One region of the Streptomyces sp. SudanB182_2057 genome, then DNA from elsewhere that is predicted to be linked to it. Evidence: riboswitches for the same ligand, from Rfam matches in the RefSeq annotation. Region 1 holds a riboswitch; the other holds the start of a gene.
What was found. Region 1 has a riboswitch for glycine ahead of gcvP (aminomethyl-transferring glycine dehydrogenase). Riboswitches for the same ligand answer to the same signal wherever they lie in the genome.
Positions count from the first base shown of each region.

Region 2: linked by a shared signal. The riboswitch ahead of gcvT (glycine cleavage system aminomethyltransferase GcvT) and the one ahead of gcvP (aminomethyl-transferring glycine dehydrogenase) in region 1 are both predicted to bind glycine.

Region 1 is NZ_OZ186798.1:6,871,519-6,878,664, reverse strand. It holds gene ACSURM_RS30565 (ABC transporter ATP-binding protein) at 1-38, shown strand, start outside; gene ACSURM_RS30560 (TOBE domain-containing protein) at 67-486, shown strand; gene gcvP (aminomethyl-transferring glycine dehydrogenase) at 551-3,436, opposite strand; glycine riboswitch at 3,611-3,705, opposite strand; gene ACSURM_RS30550 (PRC-barrel domain-containing protein) at 3,825-4,196, shown strand; gene ACSURM_RS30545 (DNA polymerase IV) at 4,118-5,623, opposite strand; gene ACSURM_RS30540 (MerR family transcriptional regulator) at 5,717-6,400, opposite strand; gene ACSURM_RS30535 (bifunctional nuclease family protein) at 6,663-7,136, opposite strand.
Region 2 is NZ_OZ186798.1:2,791,194-2,798,339, forward strand. It holds gene ACSURM_RS11800 (ABC transporter permease) at 1-910, opposite strand, end outside; gene ACSURM_RS11805 (enhanced serine sensitivity protein SseB C-terminal domain-containing protein) at 1,261-2,052, opposite strand; gene ACSURM_RS11810 (enhanced serine sensitivity protein SseB) at 2,250-3,029, opposite strand; gene ACSURM_RS11815 (AAA family ATPase) at 3,096-3,764, opposite strand; glycine riboswitch at 3,942-4,047, shown strand; glycine riboswitch at 4,048-4,161, shown strand; gene gcvT (glycine cleavage system aminomethyltransferase GcvT) at 4,203-5,321, shown strand; gene gcvH (glycine cleavage system protein GcvH) at 5,459-5,836, shown strand; gene glyA (serine hydroxymethyltransferase) at 5,850-7,115, shown strand.

The DNA.
Region 1 (7,146 bases):
CGGTGAAGGCGACCCAGACCCACGCATACCCGGCCTGACCGGACCCGCGCCCTACGGTGGGTGCCCATGACCCTGAGCATCCGCAACCAGTTGCCCGGCACCGTCACCGAGGTCCACGCAGGCCAGGTCATGGCCACCGTCGACGTCCGGCTGGACGGCGGCCCGCACCTGTTGGCCGCCATCACCCTGGAGGCCGCCGAGCAGCTCTCCCTCGCGCCCGGCCGGCCCGTGCACGCCCTGGTGAAGTCCACCGGGGTCGCCCTCGCCGCCCGCCCGGCCGAAGGGCTGTCCATCCGCAACCGGTTCCCCGGCACCGTCACCGAGGTCCGTCCGGGCGAGGTCATGGCCTCCGTGAAGGTCGCCACGGCCGCCGGCGAACTCACCGCCGTCATCACCAGGGACGCGGTCGCCGACCTCGGCCTCTTCGCGGGCTCGGAGGTCATCGCCCTGATCAAGGCGACCGAGGTCGCGCTGGCGGCCCCGTAACAACGGAAAGGCCCCGCCCGGGGAACCTGACGTTCCGGGCGGGGCCTTACGAGCGGCGGTTCGCTCAGTCCTCGTAGGCGTCCAGCGGCGGGCAGGAGCACACCAGGTTGCGGTCGCCGAAGGCCTGGTCGATGCGGCGCACCGGCGGCCAGTACTTGTCGGCGGCCGAGCCGCCGGCCGGGAAGACGGCCTGCTCACGGCTGTAGGCGTGCGCCCACTCGCCGCCCAGCGCCGCAGCGGTGTGCGGGGCGTTCCGCAGCGGGTTGTCCTCCGCGGGCCACTCGCCCGAGCCGACCTTCTCGATCTCCGCGCGGATGGCGATCATCGCGTCGCAGAAACGGTCCAGCTCGGTGATGTCCTCCGACTCGGTCGGCTCGATCATCAGGGTGCCGGCCACCGGGAAGGACATGGTCGGCGCGTGGAAGCCGTAGTCGATCAGGCGCTTGGCGACATCGTCCACGCTCACGCCGGTCGCCTTGGTGATCGGGCGCAGGTCGATGATGCACTCGTGGGCGACCAGTCCGCCGGGGCCGGTGTAGAGCACCGGGTAGTGCGGCTCCAGGCGCTTGGCGATGTAGTTCGCCGACAGCACGGCCACCTGGGTGGCCCGCTTCAGGCCCTCGCCGCCCATCAGCCGGACGTACGCCCAGGAGATGGGCAGGATGCCCGCGCTGCCCCAGGGGGCCGCCGAGATCGGGCCCACGCCCGTCTCCGGGCCGGCCTCCGGCTGGAGCGGGTGGTTCGGCAGGTACGGCGCGAGGTGCGACCGGACCGCGACCGGACCGACGCCCGGACCGCCGCCGCCGTGCGGGATGCAGAAGGTCTTGTGCAGGTTCAGGTGGGAGACGTCACCGCCGAAGTGGCCCGGCTTGGCGAGGCCGACGAGCGCGTTGAGGTTGGCGCCGTCGACGTACACCTGACCGCCGGCCTCGTGGACCTGGGCGCAGATGTCGGCGACGTGCTCCTCGAACACACCGTGCGTCGACGGGTAGGTGATCATCAGCACGGCCAGCTCGTCGCGGTGCCGCTCGATCTTGGCGCGCAGGTCCTCGACGTCGATCTCGCCGTCCTCGGCGGTCTTGACGACGACGACCTTCATGCCGGCCATCACGGCGCTGGCGGCGTTGGTGCCGTGCGCGGAGGACGGGATCAGGCAGACGGTGCGCTGGTCGTCGCCGTTGGCGCGGTGGTAGCCGCGGACGGCGAGCAGACCGGCCAGCTCGCCCTGGGAGCCGGCGTTCGGCTGGAGGGAGACCTTGTCGTAGCCGGTGACCTCGGCGAGACGGTCCTCCAGCTCGCGGATGAGGGTGAGGTAGCCCTGCGCCTGCTCGGCGGGCGCGAAGGGGTGCAGCTGCCCGAACTCGGGCCAGGTGACCGGCTCCATCTCGGTGGTCGCGTTGAGCTTCATGGTGCAGGAGCCCAGCGGGATCATGCCGCGGTCGAGCGCGTAGTCGCGGTCGGCCAGCCTGCGCAGGTAGCGCAGCATGGCGGTCTCGGAGCGGTGCTGGTGGAAGACCGGGTGGGTGAGGTAGTCGTCGGTGCGCAGCAGCGCCTCGGGCAGGGCGTCCTCGGCGGTCGCGTCCAGCGCCTCGATGTCGGCCTCGGCGCCGAAGGCGGACCAGACGGCGTCCAGCCCGGCCCGGTCGGTGGTCTCGTCGCAGGCCATGGAGACGTGGTCGGCGTCGACCAGCCGCAGGTTGACGCCGTTGTCCCGGGCGGCGGCGACGATCCCGGCGGCCTTGCCGGGCACGCGCGCGGTGACCGTGTCGAAGAAGGCGCCGTGGACGATCTCGACACCGGCGGCCTTCAGGCCCTCGGCGAGGAGGGTGGCGTAGCGGTGCGTGCGCCGCGCGATGGTCTTCAGTCCCTCGGGCCCGTGGTAAACGGCGTACATGCCGGCCATGACGGCGAGCAGCACCTGCGCGGTACAGATGTTGCTGGTGGCCTTCTCACGGCGGATGTGCTGCTCACGGGTCTGCAGCGCGAGCCGGTAGGCCTTGTGGCCGTCGGCGTCGACGGAGACGCCGACCAGGCGGCCGGGCAGGCTGCGCGCGAACTTCTCGTGTACGGCCATGTAGCCGGCGTGCGGACCGCCGAAGCCCATGGGCACGCCGAAGCGCTGGGTGGTGCCCACGGCGATGTCCGCGCCCAGCTCGCCCGGCGAGGTCAGCAGGGTCAGGGCGAGCAGGTCGGCGGCCACCGTCACCAGGGCGCCCAGCTCGTGCGCCTGGTCGATGACGGGCTTGAGGTCCCGTACGGCACCGGAGGCGCCCGGGTACTGGAGCAGCACGCCGTTGATCTCGCGCTCGGCGATCTCCGCCGGGATGCCGGCGGACAGGTCGGCGACGACGACCTCCACGCCGGTCGGCTCGGCGCGGGTCTCGATCACGGCGATGGTCTGCGGCAGCGCGTCCGCGTCGACCAGGAACAGGCCCTTCTTGTTCTTGCCCATGCGCCGGGACAGGGCCATCGCCTCGGCGGCCGCCGTGCCCTCGTCCAGCAGGGAGGCGCCGGAGGTGGGCAGCCCGGTCAGCTCGGCGACCATCGTCTGGAAGTTCAGCAGGGCCTCCAGACGGCCCTGGGAGATCTCCGGCTGGTACGGCGTGTAGGCCGTGTACCAGGAGGGGTTCTCCATGACGTTGCGCAGGATGACGGGCGGGGTGAAGGTGCCGTGGTAGCCCAGGCCGATCATGGAGCGCAGGACCTGGTTGCGGTCGGCGAGCGAACGCAGTTCGGCGAGCACCTCGGCCTCGGTGCGGGCGCCCGGCAGGTCCAGGGAGTCGGCGTTCTTGATCACATCCGGGACCGCGGCGGCGGTCAGTTCGTCCAGCGAGCCGTAGCCGACCTGCGCGAGCATCTTGGCCCGCGCCTCCTGGTCGGGCCCGATGTGGCGCTGCTCGAACGGGATGCCCGCTTCGAGTTCGGAGAGCGGAATGCGATGGGCGGTCATTGCGGAGGCCTCCTGGTCTGACGCGACCTGCGAGGGGCACCCCGGCACGGGCACCCCGACGGCCTCCCCCTCTGTCATCTGCACCTGAGAGCTTCACCGGACACCCGTGGGCTCCGGCTTTCACCGTCGGTGAGGGCGGGAGCCGTCGACACCCGCCCTGCTTTCCAGAGTGACCTCGTCCGTGCGGTACGTGAGCCTGAGAGATTCCGGGGAGGAGTTGCTCCTTCGGCGCCTCCGAGGTGGTCGGAGGACTCTCCCGCGCGGGGTCAGCAGCCGCTGTCAGCCTACCAGCGAGGTCAATGGGGCAGCCTTCGAGTGGCCGCCGCCTCCAATGTGCTCTTTCGTAGTGCTTACGGATGAGTTGCGACCACGTGGAGGGAGAGGGAGCGTGCAGACCGACATCGATCCGCGCAGCCTGATCGGCCGCAAGGCGTTCGACCGCGAGGGCACCAAGATCGGCACGATCGACGAGGTGTACCTGGACGACGCGACCGGCGTGCCAGAGTGGGCGGCCATACGCACCGGACTGTTCTCCCGGGACGCCTTCGTGCCCCTGGAACCCAGCGAACTCGTCGACGGCACCCTGCGCGTCCCCTTCGACCGCGCCCTGATCAAGGGCGCACCGGACGTCGGCGTGGGCCGCCATCTCTCCCCCGAGCAGGAACTCCGGCTCTACCACCACTACGGCCTCGACACGGCCTCCCCTCCCCCGCTCCCCGACCACGACTTCGGCAGGCTGGCGGGCTCCGAAGAAACCTGACCACGCTCCTCCCGACCCCTGGACTCCTCCGGGGTCCGGGGCAAAGCCCCGTGCCGGTCACTGTCGGGCGGACCGAGAAGGGCGGACGGGCGGGAAAGGTCCGCGACCAACGGCAACGGGTCCGCGGACGCCAGCGCGGGATCGTCGACAGCAAAGGTCCGCACCCGCCCCGGCTCCGACTGAGGCGTCTCGAACCGCACCGTCACCCTCCCCAGCCCGCTCCCCTGCACCCAGCCGGGCCCGTACTCGGCGTGCCGCACATCCTGCCCGGCCCGCCAGTGCCGCTCCGCGGCCTCCGGCTGCTCCGTCTCCGCCTCGACGGCGGCCTCGTCCGGCTCCTCCACCACCGGCACCGGCATGGCCTGCGCGAACAGGTCCTCCTGGGTGTAGTCGGCGAGCCCGGACACCCCGACCCCGAGCAGCCGGACCCCGCCGGTGGTGTCCACGGAGTCCAGCAGCCGCGCCGCCGCCTCGCGGATGACGGCGGGATCGTCCGTGGGCCCTCTGAGCGTCTCGGAACGGGTCAGGGTCGAGAAGTCGTACCGCCGTACCTTGAGCACGATGGTCCGCCCGGACAGCCCGGCCCCGCGCAGCCGCCGCACGCACCGGTCGGCCAGCCGCTGCACCTCCAGGCCGACCCGCACCCGGTCGTGGATGTCCACGTCGTACGTGTCCTCCACCGACACCGACTTGGCCTCCCGCTCGGCCACCACCGGCCGCTCGTCCCGGGCGTGGGCCATCGCGTACAGCGCCTGCCCGTGCGCTTTGCCGAGCAGCCGGACCAGCTCGTCCTCGCCCGCCTCCGCCAGCTCCCGCACCGTGGTGATCCCGGCTCTGCGCAGATGGTCCCCGGTGGCCGGACCGACCCCCGGGAGCGTACGCACCGGCATGGGCGCCAGCATGTCCCGCTCGGTACCCGGCTCGATCAGCACCAGTCCGTCCGGCTTGGCCTGCTCGGAGGCGATCTTGGCGAGCATCTTGGAGGCGGCGAGCCCCACCGAACCGGTGAGCCCGGTGACCGCGCGGATGTCCGCCCGCAGCCTCTCTCCGGCCCGGCGCGCCGACTCCTCGTCCCAGGCCGCTCCCCCGGCCTCCAGGTCCACGAACGCCTCGTCCAGGCTCAGCGGCTCCACCAGCGGCGACAGCTCCCGCAGCAGCGTCATCACCTGCTCGCTGATCGCCCGGTACAAGGTGAAGCGCGGCACCAGATAGGCGGCGTTGGGGGCCAGCCGGCGCGCCTGCGCCATGGGCATCGCCGAGTGGACCCCGAACACCCGGGCCTCGTACGACGCGGTGGCAACCACACCGCGCGGTCCGAGCCCGCCCACGACGACCGCCTTCCCGCGCAGGCTCGGCTTGGACGCCTGCTCCACCGCGGCGAAGAAGGCATCCATGTCGAGATGCAGGATCGTGGGCGCGTTTCTCACATCTCCGATGCTGCACCACGCCACTGACAACGCGGTGGCACCGGGGCACCCCTCGGCGGAACCGGCCGGTGCTGAAACCGCCCGTGCGTCGCGTCAGACCGCCCGGTTGCGCCGCCGCGCCAGCTCGTCCGCGGGGTTGTGCCCGACCAGGGTCTCGCCGGTGTCGACGCGCTCGCCGTGCAGCTGGGAGAGGGCGCTTTCCACGTCCCGCCACACCACGCCGACGGCGATGCCGAAGATGCCCTGACCGCCCTGGAGCAGGGCGTGGACCTCGTCCGGCGAGGAGCACTCGTACACGGTGGCGCCGTCGCTCATCAGGGTCATCCGCTCCAGGTCACGGAAACCGCGTTCCCTCAGGTGCTGCACGGCCGTGCGGATGTTCTGCAGGGACACGCCCGTGTCGAGAAAGCGCTTCACGATCTTCAGGACGACGACGTCCCGGAAGCTGTACAGCCGCTGGGTGCCCGACCCGTAGGCGGGCCGCACGCTGGGCTCGACCAGACCGGTGCGGGCCCAGTAGTCCAGCTGTCGGTAGGTGATGCCGGCGGCAGCGCAGGCCGTGGGCCCGCGGTAGCCGATCTCCTCGGACGTCATGGACGCCACCCCTCCGCCGTTCGGCACCGCCGTCGGCAGCTGCGGAGCGTGCTCCACCGCGCCGCCGGGATGGGCATGTCCCCCGCCTGAGCGCAGCCGCGAGCTCGGGGGCGGGTACGGACCGCTTTCCCCGAAACCGCGTCCCGGGGCACCCCCGACCGTACCGTCGCCGCTGGTTCTCACGCCGACCTCCGTCCTTGACCTGCCTTCTCGACGGTAGGCAGTCACCAGGGGTGCGTCAACGATCGCCACACTCGGCACGCCGAGTGATAATCACCCTAGGAGTGGTTTCCCGTGTCCCACCGCGGGGAAAGGCTAGCCGAATGCGCTCGGGGCGAGCCGTAGGACGCTCATACTGCCGCAGGCATGTGCCAGAGCCACGGGCGTACCGAAGCCACCGGCCCCGCCGGGCGAAACCCCTGGTCCGACGGGCCGGCCGGGCCGCTCACTGGCTGCTGGTGCCGAAGTCCTCGGGGGAGATCTGGTCCAGGAACTCCCGGAACTTCTCCACCTCGTCCTCCTGCTCGTCGGGAATGGCGATGCCCGCGTCGTCCAGCACCGTGTCGCTGCCGTAGATCGGCGTACCGGTGCGCAGAGCCAGCGCTATGGCATCGGAGGGGCGGGCGCTGACCTCGACCCCACTGGCGAACACCAGCTCCGCGTAGAAGACACCTTCTCGCAGATCGGTGATGCGCACCTCGGTCAGCTCCTGGCCGACGGCCTCCAGCACGTCCTTGAACAGGTCGTGGGTCAGCGGTCGCGCGGGGGCCATGCCCTGCTGGGCGAAGGCGATCGCCGTCGCCTCCCCCGGCCCGATCCAGATGGGGAGATAGCGGTCGCCCCCCACTTCGCGCAGGAGCACGATCGGTTGGTTGGAGGGCATTTCGACCCGGACACCTACGACATCGAGCTCGTTCACACAGCAACCC
Region 2 (7,146 bases), 4.1 Mb from region 1:
CGATCATGTACTGGGGGTCGACCTGGTAATAGGTGACCGCCTCGCGCAGCATGCCGCCCCAGGACGCCTGCGGGGGCTGGATGCCGACGCCGAGGAAGCTCAGCGACGCCTCGAAGATGATGTTGGTCGGGATCAGCAGCGTCGAGTAGACGATGATCGGGCCGACCAGGTTCGGCATCAGTTCCCGGAAGAGGATGTACGGCGCCTTGGCGCCCATGCCCCGGGCCGCGTCGACGAACTCGCGCTCGCGCAGGGCGAGGGTCTGGCCGCGCACGATCCGGCCCAGATAGGGCCAGTTGAAGAAGCCGATGACGAAGATGAGCACGCTCAGGTGGAGCGGCAGGCCGTTGAGGCCGAAGGCGCCGCCCTGGAGGGTGGCGGAGATGGCGATCGCGAAGAGCAGGAGGGGGAAGGCGAGGAAGGTGTCCATCAGCCGGCTGATGATCGAGTCCACCCGGCCGCCGTAGTAGCCCGCGACGACACCCATGATCGCGCCGATGACGTTGGACAGGACGGTGGCGCCGAAGGCGACCACCAGCGACACCCAGGAGCCCTCGAGGATGCGGGTGGCGATGTCCCGGCCGAACTTCGGGTCCACACCGAGCGGGTGGTCCGCGCTCATGCCGCCCCAACTGCCCGTGGGCAGCGAGGTGTCCGGGGTGATCAGGTCCTGGTGGAAGGCGTTGGGGTCGAGGCCGAACAGGGCCTGGATGGGGCGCGAGAGGACGGCGAGGAGGATCAGCAGGATCACGATGACGCCGCCGGCGACGGCGGCCTTGTCCTTCTTGAACCGGGTCCAGGCGATCTGGCCCAGGGAACGACCCTCGATCTGCCCCTTACCGGCACCCTCCAGCACAGCCTCCGGCTGCGCCTCGGCTGCCGCCCCGGTGGTCTCGATCGGTGCGGTCACGGTGAGCGACCCCTCTCGCCGGTGGTGACCGGCCTGCGCCTGCCGCGGATTGCGGCTTTGTCGACTTGCCATCGATCACAAGGCCGTCGGCCTGGTGTCTGAGTCGCGAGTCTTCAGCGTCGTTGTGATCACCCGCCAGAGCTGGCGGCGAAAGTATGCGCAACCGTGATGCAGTACGGGGGATTCCGTTATCCGAACAGTGGGTAACGGCCCCCGGACGCGGGCCAGTTGGGGCAGATCGGCGAATCTACGCGGTTCGGGAGGTTCGACCGATGTCTACGCGCGCAGAGGAGTTCTTCTCCCGTGCATTGTGCGGGCCGGTCAACAAACCTGTCACCGCGCCCAGTTGCTCAGTAGCCGCCGTGCGCCGGCGGATAGCCGTAGCCGCCGGCCGGGGCCTGCGGCGGGGCCGGCACCTGGAGCGGGGGCTGCTGCGGGGGCACCGGGGCGTGCGCCTCGCGGTCGTAGAAGGGGCGGGCGTTGACCCGCAGCCACATCACCACCGGGTCGTGGTCGTCGGTCATGGCGACCGTCGAGACCGGCAGGCCCTCCGGGACCGCGCCGATGGACTGCTGCATCATGGCGCGCACCGAGTCGACCGCGGCGGGCGAGGTGTCGTACACGTCCAGGCCGATGGCGAGGTAGGGCGCCCCGAGCGCGGGCTGCACCCAGGCGCGGCGCAGCGAGCGCAGCGCGGGGGTGCGGTGCGCGTTCTGCGCGAGCAGGGCGTAGAACTGCGGGATCTCGATGCCGGGTTCGGACAGCCGCAGCGGGCCGGCGGGCTGGCGGTCCAGGCCGGTGGCGATGCGGCGCAGGTCCGCCCAGGGGATGCCGACGCCGCCGCCCGGCGCGTGCGGATTGAGCCAGAGGCCGTAGTGGTCGGGGTAGAGGGTGCGGGCCACGTCCAGGCCGTCGGCCACCTCGTAGGAGCGGTTCCAGCCGCTGGCCGACAGCTCCTGGGCGGAGGTCACGCAGGGGGCGTAGGGGAAGCCGTCCACCTCCATGTTCCCGTACTGGGCGTCCGGGGCGCCGGCCTGGCCGTGCCACAGGAGCATGAAGACCTGGCCGGAGGTGGGAGTGGCGAGAGCGCGCAGCAAGGCCTCGTAGGCGTCGTAGCGTCCGGGCGTGACCTGGCGCAGCATGTGCTCGACGCTGCCGCTGTGGCTCGCGCTCACCTGGTGTGCCCCTTCTTTTGTGTGTCCCGGCGTTTGAGCACAGCTTATGCGCCTAGTAGCTCGGGGCCTTTTGTTCGATCGCGTGTGCGGGTGCGTGGGAGTTGCTCGCGCCCCGCGGCGGAGCCGCATATCGGACACAGCCCCGCGCCCCTTCGGGGCTCGGTTCAGTGGGCGTAGGTGTAGAACGGGCGGACGTTCGTCTTCAGCCACGTCGCCACCGGGTCGTCCGTCACGTCCAGCAGGACCAGGTTGACCGGCCACTTGACGGGGACCTCGGCCAGGGCCTTGCCGAGGGCCTGGAGGGGGAGGGCGCGCAGGTCGCCTTCCCACTGGGAGAGTTCGACGCCCACGAACATCGCCGGATCGTCCGTCTCGACGGCGGCCAGGCAGCGGCGGGCGGTGAGGACCACGCCGGTGTTGGCGAACTCGGCGGAGGCGGCGGCGAGGAAGTCCACCGGGTCGTCCTGCCAGTCGGGCTCGAAGAGGCGGACCCGGCCGCCGGTGCCGGGGCCGTCGAGCGGGGTGCGGCCCACCCGGCACAGCTCGGCCACGGCCTGGGGCGGCAGCGGTATGCCGACCACGCCCTCGGGGTTGACGGCGATGCCGACCTGCGGGGGCAGGCCGCGGGCGAACTCCACCGCCGGGGCGATGGTGTACGCCATGTGGGAGCCGGCCACCTGGCGGAGCTGTTCCTCGGAGCTGAACACCGGGACGTACGTCTGGCCGTCGATGTCGAGCGTCGGCAGGTCCAGCGGGACGCTGTCCGGGCCCCCGCCATTGGGCAGCGGGATCCACAGGAAGCTGCGGCCGAGGACCTCGACGATCCGGCCGCCCGCCGCGGGGATGCCGAGGGAGGCCGACAACACCTCCTCCAGCTCGTTGCCGGGCCAACCGCCGTGCGGGTGCGGGTGCGCCTGTGCCGGGAAGTCCGCCGGGAAGTCCATGTGCCTACCGCCTGCTGGGAACCACTGCTGTGACCATGAAGGCTAGCGGGTGGCTGTGACAGTGCCTCACCGAGTGAAGCCGACGCGGGCGAGGACGTCCGCCGCGTCCCGGTCCAGCAGCACCGCCGCGCCGCAGCCGGCCGGCAACTGCCCCTTCTCCACCGCGCGCAGCAGCCGGGCGGTGGCGCGGCGGTGGCGGCGGAAGGCGTAGCGGGAGACGCCCCGGCCGCGCTCGCGCTGGCCCCGCCGGGCGGTCTCGGGGCTGACGTCGAGGAGGAGCAGGTGCAGGGTGCCGCCCCGGCGCCGGGCCGCGCGGGCCAGCCAGGCGCGCACCCACGGCTGGGTGCCGCAGTCGTGCACGACGAGCCCCTCCCCGGTGCGCAGGGCGCGGCGCAGTCCGGCGTAGTGGGCGAGGCGGACCAGGGGGCGGTAGAGCGCGTACGGCAGGAAGCCGGGGACGCGGGCCTGCCAGCGGTCCCGGGTGTCCTGGGAGTCGACGCGGCGGCCGGGGACCGCGCGGCGCATCAGGGTGGACTTGCCGCTGCCGGGCAGGCCGGTGACGACCACCAGGTCACGGGGGCCGAAGAGCAGGGCGTGCGGGCTGCGGCCGGCGCGGTCGCGCAGATCGCGGACGACCGGCGCGGGGCGGTCCGCGCCGCGTTCGCGGACCGCCGCGGAGGGCTGTCCCGGCACCGCGAGGCCGGCGTGGGCGGCGTAGGCCGAGGTCCTGTTCACCGTGATCGTCCTCCCGAGGGCTCGATCGATCCCATGCCCGTTTCGTGTAAAGGAAAGGTAATGGAGAACGGTCGGCGGTTCGTGTGCGTACGGCCACAGGTCGGTCACGAGCGGCACGCTCTGGATGGCCGGGGTGTGGCGTGCAATGATGAGCCCGCCAACTGCATACCGGCCGTTTGAATCCGCGCGGGAGAGTTCCCGGGCCCCCCTCGGGGCCGCCTGGGGCGCCGAAGGAGCAAGTCCCTCCCTTGAATCTCTCAGGCCCCGTTACCGCGCGGGCGAGGCACATCTGAAAAGCGGGCCGCCGTCGCCGGCGGCTCCACCCAAGGTGCAAGCCGTGATCGTCCTCGTGGCGGTGGCGGCGAACCTCTCAGGTTCCGATGACAGATGGGGAGGAACGTTCCTCGCCCGTCCTTTGCCCTGGGAGACGACCGACCGATGAGCAGTACCGAACCCCGTCATACCGCGCTCGACGCCGTGCACCGCTCGCTGGGCGCGACGATGACCGACTTCGCCGGCTGGGACATGCCCCTGCGCTACGGCTCCGAGCGCGACGAGCACCTCGCCGTGCGCACCCGGGCCGGTCTGTTCGACCTCTCCCACATGGGCGAGATCACCGTCACCGGCGCCGAGGCCGCCGCCTTCCTGAACCACGCCCTGGTCGGCAACATCGCCTCGGTCGGGGTCGGCCGTGCCCGCTACACCATGATCTGCCAGGCCGACGGCGGCATCCTGGACGACCTGATCGTCTACCGGCTGGCCGAGACCGAGTACATGGTCGTGGCCAACGCCTCCAACGCCCAGGTGGTGCTGGACGCCCTCACCGAGCGCGCGGCCGGCTTCGCCGCCGAGGTCCGCGACGACCGGGACGCCTACGCGCTGATCGCCGTGCAGGGCCCCGAGTCCCCCGGCATCCTGAAGTCGCTCACCGACGCCGACCTGGACGGCCTGAAGTACTACGCCGGGCTGCCCGGCACGGTCGCCGGCGTCCCGGCGCTGATCGCCCGCACGGGGTACACCGGCGAGGACGGCTTCGAGCTGTTCGTGAAGCCGGAGCACGCCGTCGGCCTGTGGCAGGCGCTCACCGAGGCCGGCGCGGGCGTCGGCCTGGTCCCGTGCGGGCTGTCCTGCCGGGACACGCTGCGCCTGGAGGCGGGCATGCCGCTGTACGGGCACGAGCTGACCACCTCCCTGACCCCCTTCGACGCCGGGCTGGGCCGCGTGGTCAAGTTCGACAAGGAGGGCGACTTCGTGGGCCGCGCGGCGCTGGCCGAGGCCGCCGAGCGGGCCGGGCAGAACCCGCCCCGGGTGCTGGTCGGGCTGGTCGCCGAGGGCCGCCGGGTGCCGCGCGCCGGGTACGCCGTGGTGGCCGGCGGCCAGGTGATCGGCGAGGTCACCTCGGGCGCCCCCTCCCCCACCCTGGGCAAGCCGATCGCCATGGCCTACGTCGACGCGGCGCACGCGGCGCCGGGCACCGAGGGCGTCGGCGTGGACATCCGGGGCACCCACGAGCCGTACCAGGTCGTGGCGCTGCCGTTCTACAAGCGCCAGAAGTAACCGCCGCCCGCGCCCGCTCCGGCCCGGGGCACCGGCCCGAGGGCGGCGCGTGAGCCTGCGCACATTCGCCCGCTCACCAGCGGTTTCCTCAGTCCCCCCGTCACCATCACTCCCGCGCGTACAGGAGAATTCAGGCCATGAGCAACCCCCAGCAGCTGCGCTACAGCAAGGAGCACGAGTGGCTGTCGGACGCCCAGGAGGGCGTCTCGACGGTCGGCATCACGGAGCACGCGGCCAACGCGCTCGGCGATGTCGTCTTCGTCCAGCTCCCCGAGGCCGGCTCCACGGTGACCGCGGGCGAGTCCTGCGGCGAGCTGGAGTCCACCAAGTCGGTCTCCGACCTGTACTCGCCGGTCACGGGTGAGGTCACCGAGATCAACGAGGACGTCGTCAACGACCCGTCGCTGGTGAACTCGGCCCCCTTCGAGGGCGGCTGGCTGTTCAAGGTACGCGTCACGGAGGAGCCGGCCGAGCTGCTCTCCGCCGACGAGTACACCGCCTTCACCGCCGGCTGAGGAGTCGTACCCCATGACTGTTCTGAACACGCCCCTGCACGAGCTGGACCCGGAGATCGCCGCCGCGGTCGACGCCGAGCTGAGCCGCCAGCAGTCGACGCTGGAGATGATCGCCTCCGAGAACTTCGCGCCGCTCGCGGTCATGGAGGCGCAGGGTTCGGTCCTCACCAACAAGTACGCCGAGGGCTACCCGGGCCGTCGCTACTACGGCGGCTGCGAGCACGTCGACGTGGCCGAGCAGATCGCCATCGACCGGGTCAAGGAGCTGTTCGGCGCCGAGTACGCCAATGTGCAGCCCCACTCCGGCGCCTCCGCGAACCAGGCGGCCCTGTTCGCGCTGGCCCAGCCCGGGGACACCATCCTCGGCCTGGACCTGGCGCACGGCGGCCACCTCACCCACGGCATGCGGCTGAACTTCTCCGGCAAGCAGTTCGACGTGGTCGCCTACCACGTGGACGCCGAGACCGGCCTGGTCGACATGGCCGAGGTGGAGCGGCTCGCCAAGGAGCACCGCCCCAAGGTGATCATCGCGGGCTGGTCGGCGTACCCCCGGCAGCTGGACTTCGCGGAGTTCCGCCGGATCGCCGACGAGACCGGCGCGTACCTGTGGGTCGACATGGCGCACTTCGCCGGCCTGGTCGCCGCCGGTCTGCACCCGAACCCGGTGGAGTACGCCGACGTGGTCACCTCCACGACCCACAAGACGCTCGGCGGCCCGCGCGGCGGCATCATCCTCGCGAAGAAGGACTTCGCGAAGAAGCTGAACTCCTCCGTCTTCCCAGGCTTCCAGGGCGGTCCGCTGGAGCACGTGATCGCGGCCAAGGCGGTGTCCTTCAAGGTCGCGGCGGGCGAGGACTTCAAGGAGCGCCAGCGCCGTACGGTGGACGGCGCCCGCGTCCTCGCCGAGCGGCTGACCGCGGCCGATGTGCGCGAGGCCGGGGTGAACGTGCTGTCCGGCGGCACGGACGTGCACCTGGTCCTGGTGGACCTGCGCGAGAGCGAGCTGGACGGGCAGCAGGCCGAGGACCGGCTGCACGAGGTCGGCATCACGGTCAACCGCAACGCCGTCCCGAACGACCCGCGCCCGCCGATGGTCACCTCGGGGCTGCGCATCGGCACCCCGGCGCTGGCCACGCGCGGTTTCACGGCCGAGGACTTCGCCGAGGTCGCGGACGTGATCGCGGAGACGCTGAAGCCGTCGTACGACGCCGAGGCGCTCAAGGCGCGCGTCAAGGCGCTCGCCGACAAGCACCCGCTGTACCCGGGTCTGAGCAAGTAAGTCACGTTTCGCGGGGCACCGCGCACACTGG